DNA from 2 places in the Granulicatella adiacens ATCC 49175 genome. Region 1 is predicted to be linked to the other one. Evidence: a T-box and tRNA genes for the amino acid it is inferred to sense, from the RefSeq annotation. Region 1 holds a T-box; the other holds one or more tRNA genes.
What was found. A T-box is a leader RNA that pairs with one kind of tRNA and senses whether it is charged. The one in region 1 lies ahead of ileS (isoleucine--tRNA ligase), so its partner is inferred to be a tRNA-Ile.
Positions count from the first base shown of each region.

Region 2: it has a tRNA-Ile gene. The T-box ahead of ileS (isoleucine--tRNA ligase) is inferred to sense a tRNA for this amino acid. The anticodon was not compared.

Region 1 covers NZ_CP102283.1:667,892-671,136, reverse strand. The annotation lists gene ileS (isoleucine--tRNA ligase) at 1-1,460, opposite strand, end outside; T-box leader at 1,531-1,756, opposite strand; partial or broken gene NQ540_RS03450 (SpGH101 family endo-alpha-N-acetylgalactosaminidase) at 1,909-3,245, opposite strand, start outside.
Region 2 covers NZ_CP102283.1:550,840-554,084, forward strand. The annotation lists tRNA gene NQ540_RS02810 (tRNA-Val) at 1-13, shown strand, start outside; tRNA gene NQ540_RS02815 (tRNA-Lys) at 19-91, shown strand; tRNA gene NQ540_RS02820 (tRNA-Leu) at 109-190, shown strand; tRNA gene NQ540_RS02825 (tRNA-Thr) at 195-267, shown strand; tRNA gene NQ540_RS02830 (tRNA-Gly) at 282-353, shown strand; tRNA gene NQ540_RS02835 (tRNA-Leu) at 379-464, shown strand; tRNA gene NQ540_RS02840 (tRNA-Arg) at 482-555, shown strand; tRNA gene NQ540_RS02845 (tRNA-Pro) at 560-633, shown strand; tRNA gene NQ540_RS02850 (tRNA-Ala) at 642-714, shown strand; tRNA gene NQ540_RS02855 (tRNA-Met) at 731-804, shown strand; tRNA gene NQ540_RS02860 (tRNA-Ile) at 819-892, shown strand; tRNA gene NQ540_RS02865 (tRNA-Ser) at 905-994, shown strand; tRNA gene NQ540_RS02870 (tRNA-Met) at 1,004-1,076, shown strand; tRNA gene NQ540_RS02875 (tRNA-Asp) at 1,080-1,152, shown strand; tRNA gene NQ540_RS02880 (tRNA-Phe) at 1,176-1,248, shown strand; tRNA gene NQ540_RS02885 (tRNA-Gly) at 1,262-1,332, shown strand; tRNA gene NQ540_RS02890 (tRNA-Ile) at 1,344-1,417, shown strand; tRNA gene NQ540_RS02895 (tRNA-Ser) at 1,460-1,547, shown strand; tRNA gene NQ540_RS02900 (tRNA-Glu) at 1,567-1,638, shown strand; tRNA gene NQ540_RS02905 (tRNA-Val) at 1,644-1,716, shown strand; tRNA gene NQ540_RS02910 (tRNA-Asp) at 1,726-1,798, shown strand; tRNA gene NQ540_RS02915 (tRNA-Gly) at 1,812-1,882, shown strand; tRNA gene NQ540_RS02920 (tRNA-Glu) at 1,898-1,969, shown strand; RNA gene ssrA (transfer-messenger RNA) at 2,073-2,439, opposite strand; gene NQ540_RS02930 (histidine phosphatase family protein) at 2,511-3,236, opposite strand.

The DNA of each region.
Region 1 (3,245 bases):
ACTAGTTTAGCAACGTGTTCGATTGTTTCTGGAGTGATGATTGGTTCTCCGTTTTCACCGTAGAATACAGGAAGTGGAACCCCCCATACACGTTGACGAGAGATAACCCAGTCACCACGGTCGCGAACCATGTTATAAATACGGACTTGACCTGATGGATGATACCATTTCACATCATTTTCAATCACATCTAAGATATCTTGACGGAACGTATCGATTGACGCAAACCATTGTGGAGTTGCACGGAAGATAACTGGTTTCTTCGTTCTCCAGTCATGTGGGTAACTATGCACGAAATAGCTTAGTTTTAGTAATGAACCATTGTCAGCTAACATGTCTGTAATGACTTTATTTGCTTTAGCATAGAACATTCCTTCAAAACCAGGAGCTTCCGCCGTGTAATGACCTTGGTTATCCACTGGTGATAATACATCTAAGTTGTATTTACGTGAATAGTAGAAGTCGTCTTCCCCGTGTCCAGGAGCTGAGTGAACTAAACCAGTACCCGCATCAAGCGTTACGTAGTCCCCTAGCATCACTAGTGATTCACGTTCGTAGAATGGATGCCATGCTGTTGCATATTCCAATTCATTTCCACGGAATTCTTTTACTACTTCCACTGATTCCCAACCTAGAGTTTCAGCAAGTGAGTTCACTAATTCTTTTGCTACTACAAAAGTACCTTTTTCAGTTTTCACTTCTGCGTATACATAGTCAGGATGTACGAAAATCCCTAAGTTTGCTGGAAGTGTCCAAGGAGTTGTTGTCCAAATAACGAATGACGCATCATCAGATACAACACCTTTTCCGTCTTTCACTTTGAACGCCACATAAATAGATGGGCTTTCTACGTCTTTATATTCAATTTCAGCTTCGGCAAGTGAAGATTCACTTGATGGAGACCAGTAAATAGGTTTTAACCCTTTGTAAATATAGCCATTTTCAGCCATTTTACCAAATACACGAATTTGTTCTGCTTCGAATTCTGGTTGAAGCGTTAGGTACGGATTATCCCATGTACCAGTAACTCCTAAACGTTTAAATTCCGCACGTTGGTTGTCCACTTGACGTAATGCGTATTCCGCACATAATTTACGGAATTCAGCAATTGATAATTTTTTACGGTCAACCCCTTCAGCATTCGCAAGAGCTTGCTCGATTGGAAGTCCATGTGTATCCCATCCTGGAACATACGGCGCACGGAATCCGCTCATTGATTTACTACGAACAATAAAGTCCTTCGAAATTTTGTTTAAGGCATGTCCCATATGAAGTGCACCATTAGCATATGGTGGTCCATCATGAAGAACGAATGATGGTTTCCCTTCATTCTTTGCTTGACGTTGTCCGTATACATCGGCTTCTTCCCATTCTTTTTGATACTCTACTTCTTTTGTTGGTAAGTTCCCACGCATTGGAAATTCTGTTTTCCCAATTTGTAAGGTTTCCTTCATTTTCATCAAATTTCCTCCTTAATTAGACTTCTCTTACAATCATTGTTCCGCAAAATATAAAAAAGCCCCTGCAAACAGCAGGGGCGAAATCAATTCCGCGGTACCACCCATATTTACAAATGATATTCATTTGCCTAGGTAAATTGTTAACGCCATTTAAGCGACCCTTCTTAATCTATCATGTATTTCAGAAAAGTTTCCAAGAGATGATTCTTGCTATAAACAGGGACTGCCAACCTTCCACCTACAATCGGCTCTCTAAAAAGTATATTTACACAAGTTGTTCTCTTCATTGAACAGATAAATTTTACGCTATTTCAAAATATTTTGCAACCTTTTACTTTTTTAAAAGGAGAAAACCGGCTCACATTGTGAACCGGTTTGAGGGCAGACTATTTTTCATGATTATAAGGGCTGGTTAGGTGGGCCCTTATAGGCAATGATTGTTTCTTTCCTATTCTCTTTTTTTACCTTTTTTCGTAAAGATTAATCCTAATCCACCGAGTGAAGCTAGGATTGCTCCTACTAGACCTGGAGTTGCATCCTCAATACCTGTATTTGGTAAAGCTTCTTTTTCAGATTTAGCACTTGCTTGTTGAGCAGGAGCTGCAGGTGTTTTACCACCTTCGTTTGCTGCAGCAACCACACCACCACGATTTGCTTGAGTACCAGAATCTACTTGAGTAGAAGAATTATCTGGAGTTGATGGATTCACCGGTGCTGTAGGATTGCTTGGTGTTGAAGGATTAGAAGGGACTACTGGATTACTTGGTGTAGCAGGCGATGCAGTTTTAAATGTTACTGCATATAAACTAAAGTGACCTACATGTAATGTTACAGAATTGCCTTCCCCTTTAGTAAATTTAATTGGGCTAGCAGTTTCTCTATCATCAGTTACAAAGTATGCATTATCGACTTCTTTATCTACTGGGAAAGTAACTTTTGCTTCTCCATTTACCGCTACAGCACTTCCATCTTTTGCCGCAAAAGTAATTTCATAAGCTTGGTATTCTTTTCCGTCAAGGCTCTTAATCGTTCCACTTACTTTTTCAACCTTAAGCATCTTAATCTTCTTATCCAAGTATTTAGTTGGAACTTCAACAACTACTGGAGTATCTCCATTTTCGTCTTCAAATCTCGCAATACCTGTCTTCTTATCAATCGTTACCTTCACACCTTCTGTTTCGTATAGAGGTAATTCGATGTTTGGTTGATTTGGAGTTGGTTTTTCTGGATCTGGAGTTGGCTTCTCTGGATCTGGAGTTGGTTTCTCTGGATCTGGAGTTGGCTTCTCTGGATCTGGAGTTGGTTTCTCTGGATCTGGAGTTGGTTTCTCTGGATCTGGAGTTGGCTTCTCTGGATCTGGAGTTGGCTTCTCTGGATCTGGAGTTGGCTTCTCTGGATCTGGAGTTGGCTTCTCTGGGTCCGGATTTGGTTGAGGCTCTTCCGTTTCCTTCACTTCTTTCAACTCTTCCACTAATCGTTGAACCGCATTTGGTGTCAATAGATTTTGTTCAGCAAGTCCTTCTTTATAAGCAATGAGACCAGCTAAGTATGCTTTCACTTCTTTACGGTCAATTTTACTTACTCGATCGATTTCTGCTTTAAGCGCTGACTCATCTACTGGAGTATCGGCTTCCACTGGTAATACAAAACGTAATTCTGCAGCAGAAATATGTCCATAGTCCCCATAAGTTTCATTACCAGTAAAGATAGCTTTCTTCACTTTAATTGGAGCACCAAAGTTAACAACCTTCGTCTTAGCATCATTTCTCCAACCTTGGAAGCTAA
Region 2 (3,245 bases), 120 kb from region 1:
CCGTTAACCTCCATTGATGAGTGATTAGCTCAGTTGGTAGAGCATCTGACTTTTAATCAGAGGGTCACAGGTTCGAGCCCTGTATCACTCATTCTCATAGTAGAAATTGCGGGTGTGGCGGAATTGGCAGACGCACTAGATTTAGGATCTAGCGCCGCGAGGCGTGGGGGTTCGAGTCCCTTCACCCGCACTTAGCCGGCTTAGCTCAGTTGGTAGAGCATCTGATTTGTAATCAGAGGGTCGAGGGTTCAAGTCCTTTAGCCGGCATTAAAACCAAATTTGCGGAAGTAGTTCAGTGGTAGAACACCACCTTGCCAAGGTGGGGGTCGCGGGTTCGAACCCCGTCTTCCGCTTAGCCAATGTAAAACCATGGCCCATGCCGGGGTGGCGGAATTGGCAGACGCACAGGACTTAAAATCCTGCGGTCAGTGATGACCGTACCGGTTCGACCCCGGTCCTCGGCATTAACTAAATATACAATGCACCCATAGCTCAATTGGATAGAGTACTTGACTACGAATCAAGCGGTTACAGGTTCGACTCCTGTTGGGTGCATATTCGGGAATTAGCTCAGCTTGGTAGAGCACTTGGTTTGGGACCAAGGGGTCGTAGGTTCGAATCCTGTATTCCCGATTTCTTATGGGGGCTTAGCTCAGCTGGGAGAGCGCCTGCTTTGCACGCAGGAGGTCAGCGGTTCGATCCCGCTAGTCTCCATTAAATTTAATATCATGGCGGTGTAGCTCAGCTGGCTAGAGCGTCCGGTTCATACCCGGGAGGTCGGGGGTTCGATCCCCTTCGCCGCTATTTCTTTAGAGCTTGGACCTTTAGCTCAGGTGGTTAGAGCAGACGGCTCATAACCGTCCGGTCGTAGGTTCGAGTCCTACAAGGTCCATAGTTATATCTTGGAGGATTACCCAAGTCCGGCTGAAGGGAACGGTCTTGAAAACCGTCAGGCGTGTAAAAGCGTGCAAGGGTTCGAATCCCTTATCCTCCTTAATATTATCGCGGGGTGGAGCAGTTGGCAGCTCGTCGGGCTCATAACCCGAAGGTCGTAGGTTCGAGTCCTACTCCCGCAATTAGGTTCCGTGGTGTAGGGGTTAACATGCCTGCCTGTCACGCAGGAGATCGCGGGTTCGATTCCCGTCGGGACCGTTAGATGAATATAATATTCGCTAGGCTCGGTAGCTCAGTTGGTAGAGCACTTGATTGAAGCTCAAGGTGTCGGCAGTTCGATTCTGTCCCGAGCCATTCTAAATATAATGCGGGTGTAGTTTAGTGGTAAAACTACAGCCTTCCAAGCTGTTGTCGCGAGTTCGATTCTCGTCACCCGCTTTAAATATTTAGGGCCTATAGCTCAGCTGGTTAGAGCGCACGCCTGATAAGCGTGAGGTCGATGGTTCGAGTCCATTTAGGCCCATTAATAACTTTGTTATTAGAAAATAATAAAATCTTGGATGATGGGGAAGTACTCAAGAGGCTGAAGAGGCGCCCCTGCTAAGGGTGTAGGTCGGGAAACCGGCGCGAGGGTTCAAATCCCTCCTTCTCCGTTTTATTATTTGTTATCCTGGCCCGTTGGTCAAGCGGTTAAGACACCGCCCTTTCACGGCGGTAACACGGGTTCGAGTCCCGTACGGGTCATATTTGGAGGTTTAGCTCAGCTGGGAGAGCATCTGCCTTACAAGCAGAGGGTCAGCGGTTCGATCCCGTTAACCTCCATCTCATAGTGGTTCCGTGGTGTAGGGGTTAACATGCCTGCCTGTCACGCAGGAGATCGCGGGTTCGATTCCCGTCGGGACCGCTCTTTATAAAATGCGGGTGTAGTTTAGTGGTAAAACTACAGCCTTCCAAGCTGTTGTCGCGAGTTCGATTCTCGTCACCCGCTTTATTCTCTTATATTGGCCCGTTGGTCAAGCGGTTAAGACACCGCCCTTTCACGGCGGTAACACGGGTTCGAGTCCCGTACGGGTCATCGCTTAAGCCTACTGATAAGTAGGCTTTTTGTTTTGATAAATTACGAATTAGAATAGAAAAAATCGCCTTATTCACTTAAATAAGGCGATTTATTTGTAAAATAATGGAGCCGAGGGGAGTCGAACCCCTGTCCAAGTATATCGACACAATCAAATCTACATTCATAGTTTATCTATTTAAGTTTCGCTACTGATTAGCTGATAAACAAGCATCATCTTAAGCTAGCCTGATAATCTCTTATTCACTTAGACAGGCGGAAAAGTGAATCGTATCCCACTGATTATAGGACCTGGACCCGAGCACATGGGCGATGCCGGACAGATCTTAGCTAGCAGTTATTAAGCTGCGAAAGCTAAAGTGTTTGTTTGTTGTTTGTCAGTTATATTTAACTGTAACGTTTTTACGTAGACGTAACCTACGGAATGCATTGAAAGCTCAACCTATACCTGTCGAATCCGTAACGACCCCGTATAAAAGTAAAAACCTAGGGAATTCCCTAGGTTCCTATTGTAACAAAGTTTTAAATGACATGCAATTCTTTAATAATCACGCATTTTTATTGGAATGAAACTAAATTCATCGTCTTTTGCTTCTTTACGGAGAGCAAAGTGATTCGTTTGGTTTAATGCCTTTAAGTTAAATTTCCCTTCAGAATATTCAACAATGTTCAATGAAGCATTTCCAATAAGTTCTGATAATTGAAAGTCTGGAATTAATTCATGAAGCATATTTCGAATAGTCATGCCGTGGCTGACAATCAATACATTATGATTCGTATCTCTGTGTTGATTCACTACTTTTAGAAGTCCTTTTTCAACACGTAACCAAAACTCCATAAAGTTTTCCCCAAGGTGATCAGGGTCCAGCTCTTTCAGACCATTAAGTTCTTCTTGGATATTTCTTCCACCTAAGTCGTCAAAGTTTCTTTGAAGTTTTTTATACAACTCGCTCCATAAGTCGTTCGCAGATTTTCCTTCTAAGCTTCCAAAGAAAACTTCGCGAAATTCTGGCATCATTTCAATAGTGAGGTTATCACGGTTGGGATGGTTTTTAAGAAATAGTTGGGCAGTTTCAACGGTTCTACGCAAGTCACTAGTATAGACGGCGTCAAAATGAACATCTCGCATTCCTAAACCAGAACGAATAGCATCAAGGCGACCTTCTTTAGTTAGAGGAGTATCAGACCATCCTTGCATTAAATTGTAGCGGTTAAAGACGGTTTCTCCATGTCGCATAAAATATAAAGTTACCCCTTTTTTCGTCATAAAAAGACC